Linked DNA regions of Pararhizobium capsulatum DSM 1112. The main gene of each other region encodes a partner of the protein of the gene in region 2 in a complex. Links are inferred from orthologs where the notes say so. Each region holds a gene or a part of one and is shown on either strand. Other genes may lie near its edges.

Region 1 (9,276 bases), 120 kb from region 2 along the record:
GCAAGAGTGCCGCCGAAAAACTGCCGTTGTTCGACCTCGCCGGTCATGAAGACCTTCAGAGCGAGCCGGAAACGAAGCTTCCGACCATGCCCGCCGGCGAAGAAGTAATCGAGGATTACCGCCGTCTCTCCTTGTCCTTGAAGGCGCATCCAGTCTCGTTCCTGCGCGACAGGCTTGCGCGGATGGCCATTTTGCCGAGCCGGGCGCTTCTCAATGTGCAAAACGGGCGCAGAGTGACGATCGCCGGCCTGGTGCTTGTGCGTCAGCGTCCTGGCTCGGCCAACGGCGTGATCTTCATGACGCTGGAAGACGAAACGGGCATCGCCAATGCCATTGTCTGGCCGGCGACCTTTGCGCGTTACAGGACAATCGTCCTTGGCGCCCGGTTGGTAAAAATCAGAGGCAAGCTGCAGAGTCAGGATGGCGTCCTCCATGTCGTCGCCGAACACATGGAAGACATGACGTCGATGCTTGGCCTGCTTCTCGAACCATCACCGGTACGAAACCCTTTTGCCGACAATCAACAAGGCTTCCAGGACTCGACACAATACGAAACGATCCCTCCAAAACGGATCGCAAGAACCATCTCAGCCGACGCACCCGCCGCCGTGATGCCGAAGGGGCGCAATTTCCATTGATTCCCGGATGCACACCTAAAATTGCAAAAATAACTAGAAGATACGCCCCTGCGTTGATAACGCACTTCCATGTAACAAAAAGTGTAAAATATTTTTTGATCAAAAAATGGTGAAAGCGCCACGATGTCAGAATTTTGTGATCAAGTTATTTTTCCATAAACAGATGAAAATACGATGTTTTTTATCAAGTTTAGAATTGATCTAAATAATTCACCGGCAAAATACAGTTAGGTTTTTTGTTGACAACAAATGTCCGCTTTTGCTTTATGAAAAAAATTCAGTGCTTTGCGTATGACGGGCAGACAACATGCTGGTTTGCAGCTGTAATTTCATCAGCGAAAAAGAGATCGAAGAGACGATCATCGACCTTCTCAATGAAGACTGTTGGCAGTTGATCGTGCCGGCGAAAGTCTACCACGCCATGGAAAAACGCGGCCGCTGCTGCGGCTGTTTCCCCAATGTCGTCGATATCATCATCCGCACGACCGAGCAGTATCATGCCGGCCGCGACTCGACGGACGTCGAAATATTTGATTTCATGAACCGCCTCAAAAAATTCCATGAAGAAAACAGGAGAGCGGACATTGAAAGGCGACAAAAAAGTCATCGAGCAGCTTAACGAAGCGCTCTATCTCGAACTCGGTGCAGTCAACCAATATTGGCTTCACTACCGCCTTCTCGACGATTGGGGCTATACGCTGCTCGCCAAGAAGGAACGCGCCGAATCGATCGAGGAAATGCAGCATGCCGACAGGCTGGTTTCCCGCATCATCTTCCTCGAAGGCCATCCAAACCTGCAGACCGTCGCACCGCTGCGTATCGGCCAGAATGTCAAGGAAGTGCTGGAAGCGGATCTTGCCGGTGAATACGACGCCCGCAAGGCCTACAAGAATTCCCGCGACATCTGCCATGCCGCCGGAGACTATGTCTCCATGAAGCTTTTCGAAGAACTGCTGATGGACGAGGAAGGTCACATCGACTTTCTGGAAACCCAGCTCGATCTTCTGAATTCTATCGGCGCCGGGAAATACGGGCAGCTCAACTCCGCTCCGGCCAACGAAGCCGAATAATTTACGCCAGAAGACAGGAAAGCCCGCCCGACCATGTCGCGGTGGGCTTTTTTATGCCGAAATTTATGGCCGCGTCAGAAATTTCCCTAATATTTCAAACAGATAAAAATACCGCTCCGGGTAAAGGACGAGGTCTCGTGTCTGCCGATATGCCACAATCCTGAATTGCGTCTTCGCTGATTTTTCCGCGTTTTCTCTGTTGTTCCCGCAGGAACATAAACAGTGCCCCTGCCCGATATACCCATAGGCATCCGATTGAAAAGGCTGAATGTCCAGCCTTCAGACCGGAACGGCAATCGAAGGAATCCGTCATGGATGGAACAGTCTAGTCGCGTCCAACCCTGAGCCTGGTGCAACCGCGCCTCCGGCTCGTTCCAAACAGCTCGAAGACCTTGCACCGCAGACCTCCCGGTCTGCGAACGATGGCCGCATTTCTGCAACCAACCCGGAGAATAAAATGGGTACGATAATGGGTACGCCGAATGTGGATACGCTGATCGGCAGCGATCTGGAAGATGATTTCATCATGGCCCTAGCGGGCAGCGATAAGGTCAATGGCGGCATGGGTGGCGATACGATCTATGCCGACGATGGTGACGATACGGTCAATGGTTCCTTCCAGAACGACTTCGTCCTCGGCGGAGCCGGCAACGATACGTTGAACGGCAACAGCGGCAACGATTCACTGACGGGCGGCGGCGGCAACGACACGTTGAACGGCGGAAGCGGCCGGGACACACTCACCGCCGGAACAATGTCAGAAGCATCCGGTGACGTCGCCGACGGCGGCTCCGGTACCGACCGGCTAGCGATCGACTATGCTGCTTCGACGACGAAGCTCGATATCACCATCAAGGACTGGATTACATCCCAGACGCTCACGGGTGGCATTCAATGCAAGAACGTCGAATCGTTCCAGATCACCGGCAGCGAGTTCGGCGACAAGATCACTGGTGGCAACTATGCCGACTTCTTCATGGGCGAGGAAGGCAGCGACACGCTTTACGGCGGTCGCGGCAACGACATGCTCCTTGGTGGCACCGGCAATGACAAGCTCTATGGCGGTTATGGCGTGGACTACCTCTCAGGCGACGAGGGCGACGATACACTCTACGGCGACAAGGGCATGGACTTCCTGAATGGGGGAATTGGCAACGACAAGCTCTATGGTGGTGATGGCCTCGACTGGATCAATGGCGACGAAGGAAACGACACGCTTTCGGGCAGCAATGGCAACGACACACTCAACGGTGGAAGCGGAAACGACACCCTCTCCGGCGGAGACGACGGCGACTTTCTCGACGGCGGGACGGGTAACGACACCGTGGAGGGTGGCTCGGGTGATGACACAACCACTTACGTCTACGACGAAGGAAAGGATATCATCACGGATAGCAGCGGCAGCGACCGGCTGATCCTCAAGGAGGTCACCGGCAATTTCACCTCAAAAGCCGCAACCGAAGTCAACACCATCTCCGGTGGCACGACCGTCAAGGGCTTCGAGCACTACACGATCGAGGCGACGGGTACTGGAAAGAACACCATCAAGACCCTCTCCGGCAATGACCAGATCGACGTTGGGGCAGGTGATGACACGGTGGACAGCGGTTCCGGCAATGACCGGATCTATACCGGCCTTGGCAAGGACACCGTGACTGCAGGCAGCGGCAACGACTATGTCAGCCTTGGCGATGGCGGCGCAGACAAGGCCGACGGGGGGACCGACACGGATATCGTCGTGGTCGACCGGCGATCCGCAACGACGGCCCAGACGTTCACCGCAACTGGCAGCACCGCAACCATCAGCGATGGCACGAGCCTGAAAAACTTCGAAAACTATGTCGTCTCCTTCGGCAAGGGCAACGACATGGTAAAATCGGTTGGTTCCGCCAAAAGCGTCGAGTTCTACGGCTATGACGGTAACGATACGCTGATTGGTACCGTGGGTAATGACAGGCTCGACGGTGGCGACGGCAATGACAGCCTGAAGTCCGGCGACGGTAGCGACAGCATCTACGACAACGGCGGCACCAACACGATCGATGCCGGCAAAGACAATGACTTCGTGTCCGTTGGCGATAGCTATGATGGCAAGTCCACCGGCAACTACGCCGTACAACTCGGCGATGGAAGCGACAATTTCTATCGCTCTGCCTCGACGGGCAAGCTGACACTTGATGGTGGCGCAGGTACCGACCTCGCCAGTATCGATTTCAGCAAATATACCAAGGATATCACCTTCAAGCTGTCACCATCGGTCACGGTCACCAATGCGCCTGTCACCATCAAGAACGTTGAACGTGTCGCCTTGACTGGCGGCAGCGGAAACGATGTCTTCACCGGCGGCAATCTCAGCGACGACCTGCGCGGCGGTACCGGAAACGACACGCTTTCCGGTGGTGGCGGCAACGACCATATCCTCGGCGGCACGGGCAATGATACGCTGCGCGGCGGAGATGGCGACGATGATATCTACGCCGACGGCCCAAAGCTCTATGGCGGCAGGGATGCGGTCTATGCCGATGCCGGCAACGACGTCGTCTATATGGGGATAGGTGACAAGGCCGATGGTGGTAGCGGCTCCGACCGCATCGCGATCGACGCCGGGGATCAGACGAAGGACATCGCTTTCAACTTCTCCACCGGTTCCGTCAACATCGATCCAGGCACATCGTTCAAGGCGTTCGAAGCCCTCGATTACTACGGCAGCAAGGGCAAGGACACCGTAACCGGCGGCGGCCTCGATGATGTGCTGTCCGGCAACGCCGGCAACGACATCCTGCGCGGCGGCAGCGGCAATGATGATCTGGAAGACGGAAACGGCAGTGACCAGCTGTTCGGAGATGCCGGAAACGACTTCCTGCTGCGCACCGACGCTCTGGGCAAGGATGTCTTCGATGGCGGTTCGGGTATTGACACCCTCTCTTTCCGGCCCGGCGCGACCTCGGTCGTTCTTGACCTCATGACCCAAAGCAAGAACAAGGGCATGGCCCTTGGCCTCACGGTCAAGAACATCGAGGTCATCAACGGAAGCGGCAACGACGACGATATTCGCGGTGACGCCAAGGACAATGTCTTCAACGGCGGTGACGCGGACGACGTCCTCGACGGGCGTGACGGCAACGATACGCTCAATGGCGGCGCAGGCGACGATTGGCTGACGGGTGGCAAAGGCAACGACAAGTTTGTCTTCGACTTTGCCGGCCGCGATGACGAGGAAGGTGACGTCATAACCGACTTCACCCGAGGTCAGGACAAGCTGGTCATCGACAAGAGCGACTACGGCATCGCTTCCGGCGACAGCACCGTCACTCTCGTCGTCGGCGCAGACCCGGTTGCCACCAGCACGAAGGGCACATTCCTCTTCGAAAGCGACAATGCCCGCCTGTGGTTCGATGCCGACGGCAAGGGCGGGGATGCTGACCTGGAACTGGTTGCCATCCTCCAGAATGTCAAAACACTCTCGACAAGCGATTTCAGCTTCATCTGATATCGCTCAAGAAAAGGCGTCGCGTCCGGAAGGGCGCGGCGTTTGATTCACGTGAAAACGTGAAATTATCAGCCAGCGAGATGAGCAAAGGCTGCAACAACCTCGTCATAGACCTTGCGCTTGAAAGGCACGATCAGCTCTGGCAGTTCCTGCATCGGTTTCCAGGCCCACTCGTCAAATTCTGCCTCATGCCCGCCCGGTGGCGGATCGATCGCAATCTCGCTTTCTGCACCTTCGAAGCGGAAGGCAAACCAGCGCTGCGTCTGACCGCGATACTTTCCTTTGAGACCAATACCAATCAGATGCTCCGGCAAGTCGTAGTTGATCCAACCGGGAGCTTCCGCCAACAGGGAAACACTCTTCATTCCCGTTTCTTCGTAGAGTTCGCGGTAGGCAGCCTTCAGCGGGTCCTCTCCCTTGTCGATGCCGCCCTGCGGCATCTGCCAGAGTTGGGGAGAGCTGTCATATTCCGAGTTGCCGATTGCAATACGGCGACCGGCCCAAACCAGTCCCTCCCGGTTCAACACCATCACGCCGACGCAGGGTCGATAGGGAAGATCCTCCGCCTTGACCGGCCTGCCTTTTTCCTTGCTCATAACCCCTGCCCTCATCCAAGTTCTGCCGCTATTCGAGACACCTCCCGAACACCTTGGCTATATCCTATTGTTGTTGCGGATCCTTGACGAGAGACGAAACCCCGACAAATTCGATCCCCCGGGCGGAAGCCTCATCGACCCATTGCTCAATGGCGGAGACACTCTCGTCGAACGCCGAGGCAACGCCAATGGCGGAGCCGTTGCGCCGCGCAATACGCTCAAGTTCGTCGAGTTTCTTCAGGATTGCAGTCCGATCGAGCTGGCCATCAACCACGAGGTCGGCAAAGCCCTGCGGCACGTCGAGGGTTTCCGCCAATGTGCCAGACAGGGACTGCGCCGAGGTGCCATCGTCGAGAAACAGCAGCCCTCGCTTCGATATGTCCCGCATCACAGGTTCCAGCGCGTCCGCATCCGACAGAAAACGCCCACCGAGAAAATTCATCACGCCGGCATAGTTGGTAATTTCCGCAAGAGCCGTGTGAAACAAGGCGAGGTTGGTCTTGGCGCCGACATCGACACGAAGGGTCAAAGGTCCTGGATCGTTCGCCGGATAGTCGAAGGGCTCGAACGGTATCTGCAGCAATATCTCGTGCCCCTGGCGCCGCGCTTCCTGCATCCAGCGCTGAAGACTGTTGCCAGAGGCTGCAAATGCTAACGTCACCTCTGGCGGAAGATCACGGATCGCATTCTGCGTTCCGGTCTGGCTGAGCCCCAGGCCACCAACGACGAGACCGATGCGAACGCCACGCGCTCCGGACCATGGACGGGCATACTGGTCCATTGGCCGCAAACCATCCGGGCCGATAATCGGCAACTTCCCTTGCGGGCTTTCTTCCAGCAGATCGTCGTTGGGGATAGCCGCCATCCGCGGATCCTGCCCCTTTTTCTGAACTTCGATGAATGCTGGACCATCACCGTCACGCTGCTTGGGCGAATATTTGGTGACGACTGCGCCATTATCGGTCAGCGTCTCTTCGACGTTGGCGCCCGAGAGCGCGCCGCTTTGCTTTTGCCCCTGCCGCGGCTTTTCCTCCTGACCGGATACCGGCTTGCCTGCCGGCGCACCCGCCTCTGCCACCACCCGTTTTTCCGGTTCTGCCTTGCGCAGGCCGGAAGGTGACAGGAATGCCCAGGCAGACACGCCTGCAAGCGCAAGAACACCAAAGGACAAGGCCAGACGGGACATGGAAAAGCGGGAACGGGAGGTCCCAGAAAGGCGCGTCTTGCGATTTTGCCCAAGAGGCGCGTTCAGATCTGTTCCCAAGGATGAAACCCGTCGACCGGAGGTGGCATTTTGGCTGCAGACGAAGTGCGGCCGTCTCAATAAACAGCCGCCCGGCACTAGGCCGGGCGGCGTGATGATTCTAAACGCGAATGCGGCCGTGTCGCAAGGATCAGGGCTTCAACTCGGCCTTCTCCGGATTAGCCGGGAAGGACGGGTCCGTCTTCTTGCCGCGCAACAGGTCCAGCGCGTAGTTGAGCTGGATATCGTCCTTTGGTTCCGGCGGAACATAGGCGACTGAACCGGAGCCTTCTTCCGTCTCGTTCTGGCCCTGGATATGGCCGCGAAGGCTCGACTCGCTGGTCGCCTCGACCTTGCCGAGCAGTTCCGGCGGAAGCGGCTGATCGACCTTGATGTCCGGGGAGATGCCCGTGCCCTGGATCGATTTGCCGGACGGCGTGTAGTAGAGCGCCGTCGTCAGGCGAAGCGCACCGGCCTCTCCCAGCGGAATGATCGTCTGTACGGAACCCTTGCCGAAGGAACGGGTGCCAAGCACAGTCGCCCGCTTCAGATCCTGCAGTGCACCCGCGACGATCTCGGAAGCCGAGGCCGATCCGCCATTGACCAGCACGATAACCGGCTTGCCATCTGTCAGGTCACCCGGTGTCGCATTGAAGCGGCGGGTTTCATCGGCATTACGGCCACGGGTCGAAACGACTTCCCCCTGCTCGAGGAAGGCGTCAGAAACATTGATCGCCTGATCGAGAAGGCCGCCCGGATTGAGCCGGAGATCGAGCACGTAGCCCTTCAGCTTGTCGGCCGGGACATCCGCCTTGATCTTTTCGATCGCGGTCTTCAGGTCGTCATAGGTCTTTTCCGTGAAGGAAATGACCCGCACATAACCGACATCACCTTCGGTGCGGAATTTCACGGCGCGAACCGCGATCACATCGCGAATGATCGTCAGATCAATCGGCTTCTCGGCACCCTTGCGCAGGATGGTGAGCTTGATCGGCTTACCGACCTCGCCGCGCATCTTGTCGACCGCCTCTTCAAGCTTGAGGCCGCGAACGTCCTGGCCATCGATCTTCGAGATGAAGTCACCGGCGAGAACGCCGGCGCGAGCGGCAGGCGTGTCGTCGATGGGGCTCGTCACCTTGACGAGATCGTCCTCCATCGTGACCTCGATGCCGAGACCGCCGAACTCACCCTTGGTCTGGGTGCGCATGTCTTCCGCGTCCGTCGCGTTCATGTAGCTCGAATGGGGATCGAGCGACGAGAGCATGCCGTTGATCGCGTTTTCGATAAGCTTGTCGTCCTGCGGCGGCGTGACGTACTGAGCACGAACGCGCTCGAACACATCGCCGAAGATCGCCAGTTCGCGATAGGTGGACGGATTTGCGGCGACGGCCGGGATAGTGGCCGAATAGACCACGCCCATGGCGGTCGCACCCATCAGTGCCCCGACCAGAACAAGTGATGCCCTACGTATCATTGCGTGCCTTTCCGGTGTCTTGAGCGGTCCACCAAGGTCGGGAATCAACCGGTTTTCCATCTTTTCTAAATTCAATGTAAAGCGTTGGCCGATCCGTTTCCAGCGCCAATGCAGTTGCACTCGCCACTCTTTTTGCCCCCATGACCGCAAGCGGTTCGCCGGCGACGACGAACTGGCCCTGCTGCACGTTGACAGCATCCATTCCCGACAGAACGACATGATAGCCGTCGCCGGGATTGAGGATGATCATCTGGCCGTAGCTGCGGAACGAACCCGCAAACACGATCCATCCGTCCGATGGCGCGGTCACGACCGCTCCCGCATCGGTTTCGAGCATCATGCCCTGAAGACTATGCCCCGTACCATCCGCATCCCCGAACCGCCGAACCGGCTTGCCGGCAGCGGGATAAACAAGTTTCTTCTGCAAATCCGAAAAAGCATATGCAGGCGCAATGCGGTTTTTGTCGGGCACGGCAGTCCTGGCCAATTCCCGAGCCTGCTCCCGCTGCGCTTCCGACATCAACCGCTGCCGCTCGACTTCGGCCCGCGTGGCATCCGCTGCAGCGCGTACCGACGCAATCTCGCCTTCAAGAGAGCCGATCAGGCCCTCCAGGCTGGTGGCTTGCGCTGCAAGCTCTTCCGATTTCCGGCGCTCGGACAGCAATTCCGCTTCGCTTTCGTCGCGAAGCCTGGATTTCTCCACCATCAGAAGCGACATGCGCCGCTCCTCTTCCATCCGGGCGGTCATATCGTCCGTCAGGGATT
Region 2 (9,231 bases):
TCTGGGGCAAGCCGATGTGGGGCACCTGGTGGGTCTGGGATGCGCGGCTCACCTCCGTCTTCGTACTGTTCCTGATGTATCTCGGCCTCATCGCGCTCAACCGGGCGATGGACGAGCCCGGCAAGGCTGCCAAGGTCTGCGCCATCCTCATCCTGATCGGCTTCGTCAACATCCCGATCATCAAGTTTTCGGTCGAGTGGTGGAACACACTGCACCAGCCGGCAAGCGTCATGCGCCTGGGTGGACCGACCATCGATCCCGAATTTCTGCGACCGCTGCTGGTGATGGCGATCGCCTTCACCCTTTTGTTCTTCACCTTGCATATAGCTGCCATGCGCAACGAAATCTTGCGCCGCCGGGTCACAGCACTGCGCCGGCAGGCGGCGCGTAATATTGGCCGGGAGGCTTGAGCATGTCGGGACATCTCGCCTATGTCGCCGCAAGCTACGGCGCTGCCACAATTCTCATTCTGGCTCTGATCGGCTGGGTATTCCTTGACGGTCGCGCACGCCGGAGAGAATTAAAGACGCTCGAAGACGCCGGCATCCGCCGCCGGTCCGAAGGCAAGCCCACATCATGACCGACGAAACCCGGACAACGAACAGCGAAGTCGCGGAACGGCCGAGCAAGGCGCGCTATGTGCTGGCGCTGCTGCCGCTTGCTATCTTTGGAGCCCTTGCCGCCGTGTTCTGGAGCCAGCTCGATTCCGGCCGCGACATCAGCGAAATCCCTTCCGCTCTCATCGGCACGAAAGCCCCGAGCCTCGACATGCCACCGCTCGAAGGCGCGAACCTCAGCGGAGCCCCCATGCCGGCGCTCACCGACGCCGCGATCAAGGGCAAGCTGACGCTCGTCAACATCTGGGCGTCCTGGTGCATTCCCTGTCGCGAGGAAAACCCGATAATCCTCGATCTCGCTAAAGACCCACGCCTGCAAGTCGTCGGCATCAACTACAAGGACAAGACGGGAAACGCGCTGAGCTTCCTCGGCGAACTCGGCAATCCGTTCTCCGCCATCGGCGTTGATCCGCGCGGCAAGGCGGCGATCGACTGGGGTGTCTACGGAATTCCGGAATCCTATCTCGTCGGCGCAGACGGAACGATCCTGTACAAGCGCGTCGGCCCATTCGATGACCGCAGCCTGAAGGAAGGGCTCTTTCCGGCGATTGAAGCCGCGCTGGCAGGCAAGAGCTAGATCCCGCTCTGCCACGCCTTCACGGATTCCAGCGGATAAACCAGCATCAGCACGTTGAGTGTGAGATTGTCGCGGATCAGCCAGCCGGTGAAAAGCTCGAAGACGATAGCGACGGCCACCGTGACCAACACCGGCATACGCCAGGCAAAGAAGAATCCAGCGGCCATGAAGATTGTATCCATTACCGAATTCAGGATGCTGTCGCCGTAATAATCCAGCGAGATGGTCGCCGTTCGGTAGCGGTCGATGATGATGGGCGAATTCTCAAGAAGCTCCCAACCGCTTTCGATCAGCACCGCAAATAGCAGCCGCGCCGCCAGCGGCTTTCCGCGAAACAGCAGGTGCGCAATGCCGTAGAAGATGAAGCCGTGGATGATGTGGGACGGCGTGTACCAATCGGCCAGATGCTGCGAATTACCGGGGCTGTTGACCACCGGTTCGAACAGTTTGACGTAGCCGCAGGTGCAGATCGGCGTGCGGCCCATCCAGTATTGCGCCAATGCCTGAACAATCAGGACAGCGAGACAGACGAGCAGCCAGAGCGTCGTGTGCCGCATCGTCCTGTCATGATTCGGCAAAACGGCGCTCAAGCGTCAGCTTCCTGGTCGAGCGAGTGCTTCATGATCAGCGGCATTTGCGACAGCGTGAAGAGCACGGTGATCGGCATCGTGCCCCAGACCTTGAAGGCCACCCAGAAATCCGTCGAGAAATTGCGCCAGACGACTTCATTCATGATGGCGAGGAACACGAAGAAGATGCCCCAACGGATGGTGAGCTTTCGCCAACCGGCCTCATCCAGCCGAAAGGCAGAATGGAAAACATAGCCGAGCAGCGATTTGCCGAAGAGCAGACCGCCAAGCAGGATGACACCGAACAGCGAATTGACGATGGTCGGCTTCATCTTGATGAAGGTGTCGTTCTGCAGATAGAGCGTCAGAGCGCCAAAAATGAAGACGACGATACCGGAAATCAGCGGCATGATCGGCAGCGTACGGGTGAATATCCACGACACGGTGAGCGCGAGAGCAGTTGCGGCCATGAACAGTCCGGTCGCGATGAAAATCGGACCACCGAGCTCAGTCAGCGCCGGAAAATGCGCGCCCAGCCATTCGCCCCGCGCATTGGCGAAGAAGAACACCACCAGCGGGCCAAGCTCCAGAACCATCTTGAGAAGCGGGCTGATTTCCTTGCGCGGCTTTGCAGCCTCGATAGACGACATTGCAGTTTCCTTGGCAGACAAGCCTTGAGCCCCGGTATGATCGCAATCACGGCGCGATCGGTTTCTCCGGCAATAACATCAGCAAAACGGCAAAACTATATCCGGGTCAATGGGGGATGCCGGCGATCGCCTCGGCAAAATCCCTGGCCTCGAACGGCTCGAGATCATCGACACCCTCGCCGACACCGATGAAATAGACCGGCAGCTTATGCTTGGCCGAGATCGCAACGAGAATGCCGCCCCGCGCGGTACCGTCAAGCTTGGTCATGATCAGGCCGTTGACGCCAGCGACATTGCGGAAAATCTCGACCTGATTGAGGGCGTTCTGGCCTGTCGTCGCGTCGAGCGTCTGCAGCACGGTATGGGGCGCATCCGGATCGAGCTTGCCGAGCACGCGGACGATCTTTTCAAGTTCCGCCATCAGTTCCGTGCGGTTCTGAAGGCGCCCGGCCGTATCGATGATCAGCACGTCGCTCTTCTTCAGCCGCGCCTGCTCGAAAGCTTCATAGGCGAGACCAGCGGCATCAGCGCCGAGTTTCGAGGAAACGATGTCGGAGTTGGTGCGCTCGGCCCAGATTTTCAGCTGCTCGATGGCTGCCGCGCGAAACGTGTCGCCGGCGGCGAGCATGACCTTGAGACCGGCGCCGGAAAGTTTGGCTGCGAGCTTGCCGATGGTCGTCGTCTTGCCAGTGCCGTTGACGCCGACGACGAGGATGACATGCGGCTTGTGGGACAGATCGAGTTGCAACGGCTTGGCGACCGGCGACAGGACCTTGGTGATCTCGGCCGCCATGATGCGCGAGACGTCTTCGCCGGTGACATCCTTGCCGTAGCGCTCGGAGGCCAGCGTATCGGTGATACGAAGCGCCGTTTCGACGCCGAGGTCAGCCTGGATCAGCAGGTCTTCGAGCTCCTGCAGCGTATCGTCGTCCAGCTTGCGCTTGGTGAAGAGCGCGGTGATCTGGCCGGTGAGCTGCGAGGACGTGCGCGCCAGTCCCTGGCGCAGGCGCTGAAACCAGGTGAGCTTCTGTTTGGGCGTTTCGGCGACGGGTTCGATAATAGCAGGGCCGGTGGCAAAACCCTTGGGAAGTGTTGGAGGTGCAACTTGCTCCGTCTGATCTCCCCCGTTGAGGGGGAGATGTCCCGAAGGGACAGAGGGGGTTAAAGCCGCCTCGTCCTCGAGCGTTTCTGTTTCAGGAGTCTCATCCGCGGCCTTAGAGAATGAGGACGGCTCCTCGCCCCCCTCTGCCCTGTCGGGCATCTCCCACTCAAGGGAGGAGATCGCTAGAGGCGCTTCCTCCGTATCCACTGCAGCTTCCGCTTCCAAGAGCGACAACGGCGTGACGCCGAGATCGCCGATCTGCTCCGCGGCAGGCATCGGCAAAACAGCGTCGGCGTCCTCGCTTGCAGTTTCCGCGCTCGCCGCAAGATCATCCGCCGGACCGCCGGCATTCTCCATCTCTTCGGAAAGCACCGGATCGATGGCGAGCGGCAGGTTTTCTTCGCGAGAATGCGGCTCAAGCTCGGCCTCGACGGCGCGGCGTTCGTCCGGCGTGAGCGCGCCTGCCGGAGAAATTTCCTCGGAGACGACAGGCGGTTCGCCCTCGGCGGGCTTGTCCTTGCCGAAGGTGAAAACCCGTTTGATGAAGCTCAGCGCCATTGTCCGTCCGTATCGTCAGGCCGCGTCGGCGGCCGTCAATTGCATTTCGAGATGTCTGCCGTTGTGGCCGGTGATCCGCGCCCACACCATCTCGCGCGGACGAAGGGTCGGCACCGCGACAAGGGTGAAGTTTTCCGTATGGGCCAGCCCGTTGTTCTCTACGAGCAGCCATTGCTGCGTTCCAACCATGCTGTCAAGATGGCCCTGCATTAGCCGAAGTCCAGTGGCGCGCAGCCTTGCCGCCCGTTCCTTGATCACCACACGATCGAGCTGCGGCATGCGGGTGGCCGGCGTTCCCGGGCGGGGGCTGTAGGGGAAGACGTGCAGATGGGCGATGCCGGCCTCTTCCGCGAGGCTTGCGGCATTGGCGAACATCTCCTCGGTCTCCGTCGGAAACCCGGCAATCATGTCCGCTCCGAAACTGACATCCGGACGGAGACGGCGCACATCCTCGACGAAACGCAGCGCATCGGCGCGCAGGTGACGACGCTTCATCCGCTTCAGGATCATGTCGTCGCCGTGCTGCAGCGACAGATGCAGGTGCGGCATGAAGCGCGGCTCGTCGGCGATCAGGTCCATCAGATGCCGGTCGGCCTCGATGCTGTCGATGGAGGAGAGCCGCAGACGACGGATATCCGGCACCTGCTTCAGCAGCGTTTTGGCAAGTAGCCCGAGCGTCGACTGGCCCGGCAGGTCTGCGCCGTAGCTCGTCGCATCCACGCCCGTCAGAACGATCTCGCTGTAGCCGCCTTCGGTCAGCTTGCGCGCCTGATCGACCACGGCGCCCATCGGCACCGAGCGGGAATTGCCGCGACCATAGGGGATGACGCAGAAGGTGCAGCGATGATCGCAACCGTTCTGCACCTGAACGAAAGCCCGGACGTGGCCTTCGATCAGCTTCACCATCTGCGGCGCGGTCTCGCGCACGCTCATGATGTCGTTGACGCGAAGCTTTTCTTCCGCCGAAACGCCGAAATCCGGCAGCGCGCGGTAGGAGGCGCGCTTCAGCTTCTCCTCGTTGCCGAGAACGGCATCGACCTCCGGCATTTCGGCAAAGGTCTGCTTTTCCGTCTGGGCCGCGCAGCCGGTGACGATGATGCGGGCATGGGGATTTTCGCGGCGCGCGCGACGGATCGCCTGGCGGGCCTGGCGCACGGCCTCGCCGGTGACGGCGCAGGTGTTGACGAGAATGGCGTTGTTCAGCCCCGCCTTCTCGGCCTCGCTGCGCATGACTTCGGATTCGTAGGTGTTGAGACGACAGCCGAAGGTTATGACGTCAACGCCGCTCACAGCGCCCGCGCCTCGGCCGGCTCCTCGCGGCTGAAGACGCCGGTTTGCGGATCGACCGTTCCGGACCATTCCCATTCTGCCGGGCCGGTCATGATCACATGATCATCACGCTCGCGCCACTCGATCGAAAGAATGCCGGGCGGCGTGGCGCTGGCAACGCGGATCGTGACATCGCGTCCCGTACGCCCGGTACGCGCCGCACTGACGGCGGCAGCGCAAGCGGCGGAACCACATGCGAGCGTGAGGCCTGCGCCGCGCTCCCATGTGCGAGTATTAAGCGAGGTCGCAGATGTGACTTGCGCCAGCGTGATATTGGCGCGCTCGGGAAACATCGGATGGTTCTCGAGCAGCGGGCCGAAGCGTTCGAGATCGAACGACATGACGTCACGATCGACCCAGAAGATCGCGTGCGGATTGCCCATCGACATGACCGAGGGCGAATGCAGGATCGGATCGTCGATCGGCCCGATCTGCAGCTCGATTCGGCTGGTATCGTAAAATTCTTCAGAGAGCGGGATGCGGTTCCACTCGAAAACCGGCGTTCCCATATCGACGGAGATGGTGCCGTCTTCATGCTCGACGGCATTCAGGATGCCGGCAACGGTCTGGAAGGTGAAAACCTTGCGGCCGGTCTCCGAAGCGAGCGCCTGCACCACGCAGCGAGTACCGTTGCCGCAGGCTTGCGCTTTTGTACCGTCCGAATTCAGGATATCGATGAAGGCGTCGGTACCCTCTGCCTTCGCGTCATGGATCGCCATGATCTGGTCGAAGCGTGTCAACGGATCGGCATTGAGCGCAATCGCCGCTTCCGGCGTCACGCGATCACGTCGGCCGCGCATATCGACGACCAGGATCTTGTTGCCAAGCCCGTTCATCTTCGCGAATTCGACCACATCCGTCATTGCCATCGTTCCATGCTGGTTCTTGCGGTCTATATGGCGGAAATGCGCTGGAATTACCAGTCTTGCCGTGTGGCGCGCGAATAGCCGCGCACAAGCCTTGCACGGCCCCATAATCTCGCTAAAAGTGCCGCAGACTTTTTTCCGGCGCGAACCCGCGCCCTCTCAACGACCAGACGGACATCAACCATGGCATCGCACAAGCAAGTGAAAAAGGTCGTCCTCGCCTATTCCGGCGGGCTCGACACTTCGATCATCCTGAAATGGCTGCAGACGGAACTCGGCGCCGAAGTCGTGACCTTCACCGCCGATCTCGGCCAGGGCGAGGAGCTCGAACCGGCGCGCAAGAAGGCCGAGATGATGGGCATCAAGGAAATCTACATCAAGGATGTGCGCGAAGAGTTCGTAAAGGACTTCGTCTTCCCGATGTTCCGCGCCAATGCCGTCTATGAAGGCGTCTACCTGCTCGGCACCTCGATTGCCCGCCCGCTGATCTCCAAGCACCTGATCGACATTGCTCGCGAAACCGGTGCTGACGCCATCGCCCACGGTGCGACCGGCAAGGGCAACGACCAGGTTCGCTTCGAGCTTTCCGCCTACGCGTTGAACCCGGACATCAAGATCATCGCTCCCTGGCGCGACTGGTCGTTCAAAAGCCGCACCGACCTGCTCGCCTTTGCCGAAGAACACCAGATCCCGGTTGCCAAGGACAAGAAAGGCGAAGCCCCCTTCTCCGTCGATGCAAACCTGCTGCACTCCTCTTCCGAGGGCAAGGTATTGGAAGATCCGGCTGTCGAGGCACCGGAATACGTGCACATGCGCACCATCTCACCGGAAGCAGCGCCTGACAAACCAACGGTCATCAAGATCGGCTTCGAGCAGGGCGATGCCGTCTCGATCAATGGCGTGCGCCTGTCGCCGGCAACGCTGCTAGCCCAGCTCAACGACTACGGCCGCGACAACGGCATCGGCCGCCTCGACCTCGTGGAAAACCGCTTCGTCGGCATGAAGTCGCGCGGCGTCTACGAAACCCCCGGCGGCACGATTCTGCTAGCCGCACACCGCGGCATCGAATCGATCACACTCGACCGGGGTGCAGCCCACCTCAAGGATGAGCTGATGCCGCGCTACGCCGAGCTCATCTATTATGGCTTCTGGTTCTCGCCGGAGCGCCAGATGCTGCAGGCGGCGATCGATCTCAGCCAGAAGGATGTCGAAGGCGAAGTGACGCTGAAGCTCTACAAGGGCAACGTCATGACCATCGGCCGCGAGAGCCCCAAGTCGCTCTATTCCGACAAGCTGGTCACCTTCGAGGACGACCAGGGCGCCTACGATCAGAAGGATGCCGCCGGCTTCATCAAGCTTAACGCGCTGCGCCTGCGCACGCTGGCTGCCCGCAACCGCGACAAGTAAGCCCATTCAGGTTGAATTTAAGAGCCCGCCTTCGGAAACGAGGGCGGGCTTTTCGTATCAGCCGACGACGGCCCGGCGGGTGAGCTGCACGAAACGCAGGTAGCTCAGCACCGGTATCAACGCCATGGTCGGGATGATGATGCCGAAGGCGGCAAAAGGCGTGCCCATCCACGCTGCCGCAAGGCCGCCGAGGAAACCGCCGGCCATCTGGATGAAGCCCATCATCGCAGAAGCGGAACCCGCAATATGTGGGAACGATTGCAGCGCTGCCGTCGTCATATGTGGCGTCAGGAAGGCAATGCCGAAACTCAGGAACGCCACCGGTAGCATCACCGAAAGATAGCTCGGCGTCACGATCTGGACGGAGAGCGCAATCAGCAGGCCTCCCGTCGCCAGCATGGCAAGCCCGGCCCTGACCGAACCCTCTCCACCCAGTTTCTCCGCCGTCAATCGCAGGCAGACGGAACCGAAGAAATAGGAGCCGGACTGCATCAGCATGCCGATGCCGAAGGCTGTCGGTGTCAGCCCCACCCGTTCAATGAGGATGAAGGGCAGCATTGTCGCCTGCGCATAAAGGGCACCGACCGAGCCGCCGAGAACGAGCGCTGCTGCAATGAAGCGGCCATCCTTCAAGAGGCTCCAATAGGCGGCAAGCAATCGGCGTGGACGGGCGAGCGCTCGATCGGCCACCGTCGTCTCGCGCATGAAGATCAACACGGCTGACGCCGTCAGCAGGCCGAAGCCGATCAGCACGAGAAAAATCGAATGCCAGCCAAAGGCGGCAAGCGCCAGACCTCCGATCGTCGGCGCCATGGCCGGGCCGATCGCCAGCATGATGCCGATCAGGTTCATGATCCGCGAGGCCTCTGTCCCGGTGAACTGGTCGCGCACGATGGCACGGGCAACCGTGATGCCGACCGAAGCGCCGATCCCTTGGATCAACCGTCCGGCAAGAAGCCACTCGACGCTCGGCGCCAGGATACAGATGAGACTTCCCAGCAGGTTGATGCCGACGAAGGCAAGCGTCGCAGTCTTGCGACCGAAGGCATCGGACATTGGGCCAGACACCAGCTGCGCAACCGAAAAGCCACCGAAATAAACCGACAGCGTCAGCTTGATCATCGATTCCGTCGAGGAGAAAGCCTCGACCAGCTCGGGCATCGCCGGCGTATAGATCGACATGGAAATCGGTCCGAGCGTTGCCAGAAGCGCACCGAGAATGCTGGTGCGACGCTCGCTCATTCTGAGGCTCATGGCGCCGGATTCTTTCCGGCTGGATTTTTATCGAGGGTACCGCGATCGATCTGCTGCAGATTGTCGCGAAGCATCTGGAGGCTTGAACGCAGCATTTCGCGGGCCGCCGGTTCAAGTCCAACCGTAACCTGCTCCATCAGTTCGCGGACTTCCGTTCGGATTGCCGTCAGGGCGAGATCCGCGGTGTCGGTGATAACAACGTTTTTCGCTCGCCGGTCGCCGGGATCAGGCACACGCTGGACCAGTTCCAGCGCTTCAAGGCGGTCGAGATAGGTGGAAAGCGTCATCGGCTCGATGCCGAG

Evidence for each region.
Region 1: the proteins of dapF (region 2) and QO002_RS01395 are in contact, whole or in part, in a solved structure (PDB 5YGU), measured with the Escherichia coli proteins. The link is inferred for Pararhizobium capsulatum DSM 1112 from one-to-one orthologs.

The regions. Positions count from the first base shown.
Region 1 is NZ_JAUSVF010000001.1:293,162-302,437, forward strand. The notes cover bases 4,031-6,943. They hold QO002_RS01395 (RNA pyrophosphohydrolase), read right to left. Parts: upstream 5,795-6,943; coding sequence 5,267-5,794; downstream 4,031-5,266. Other genes in these bases: QO002_RS01390 (calcium-binding protein), read left to right, coding at 4,031-5,198; QO002_RS01400 (divergent polysaccharide deacetylase family protein), read right to left, coding at 5,859-6,943. In the rest of the region: QO002_RS01375 (error-prone DNA polymerase), read left to right, coding at 1-638; QO002_RS01380 ((2Fe-2S)-binding protein), read left to right, coding at 946-1,257; bfr (bacterioferritin), read left to right, coding at 1,223-1,708; more of QO002_RS01390, read left to right, coding at 2,166-4,030; more of QO002_RS01400, read right to left, coding at 6,944-7,058; QO002_RS01405 (S41 family peptidase), read right to left, coding at 7,189-8,511; QO002_RS01410 (murein hydrolase activator EnvC family protein), read right to left, coding at 8,501-9,276. UniProt on the Escherichia coli protein: Master regulator of 5'-end-dependent mRNA decay.
Region 2 is NZ_JAUSVF010000001.1:176,119-185,349, forward strand. What follows is about bases 4,313-7,180. They hold dapF (diaminopimelate epimerase), read right to left. Parts: upstream 6,266-7,180; coding sequence 5,360-6,265; downstream 4,313-5,359. Other genes in these bases: mtaB (tRNA (N(6)-L-threonylcarbamoyladenosine(37)-C(2))-methylthiotransferase MtaB), read right to left, coding at 4,313-5,363; QO002_RS00895 (argininosuccinate synthase), read left to right, coding at 6,452-7,180. Also shown: QO002_RS00855 (heme ABC transporter permease), read left to right, coding at 1-410; heme exporter protein CcmD, read left to right, coding at 413-580; QO002_RS00865 (DsbE family thiol:disulfide interchange protein), read left to right, coding at 577-1,194; QO002_RS00870 (DUF2585 domain-containing protein), read right to left, coding at 1,191-1,751; QO002_RS00875 (septation protein A), read right to left, coding at 1,781-2,413; signal recognition particle-docking protein FtsY, read right to left, coding at 2,520-4,073; more of mtaB, read right to left, coding at 4,089-4,312; more of QO002_RS00895, read left to right, coding at 7,181-7,675; QO002_RS00900 (multidrug effflux MFS transporter), read right to left, coding at 7,733-8,917; QO002_RS00905 (MarR family winged helix-turn-helix transcriptional regulator), read right to left, coding at 8,926-9,231. UniProt on the Escherichia coli protein: Involved in the succinylase branch of the L-lysine biosynthesis and in the biosynthesis of the pentapeptide incorporated in the peptidoglycan moiety. Catalyzes the stereoinversion of LL-2,6-diaminopimelate (L,L-DAP) to meso-diaminopimelate (meso-DAP).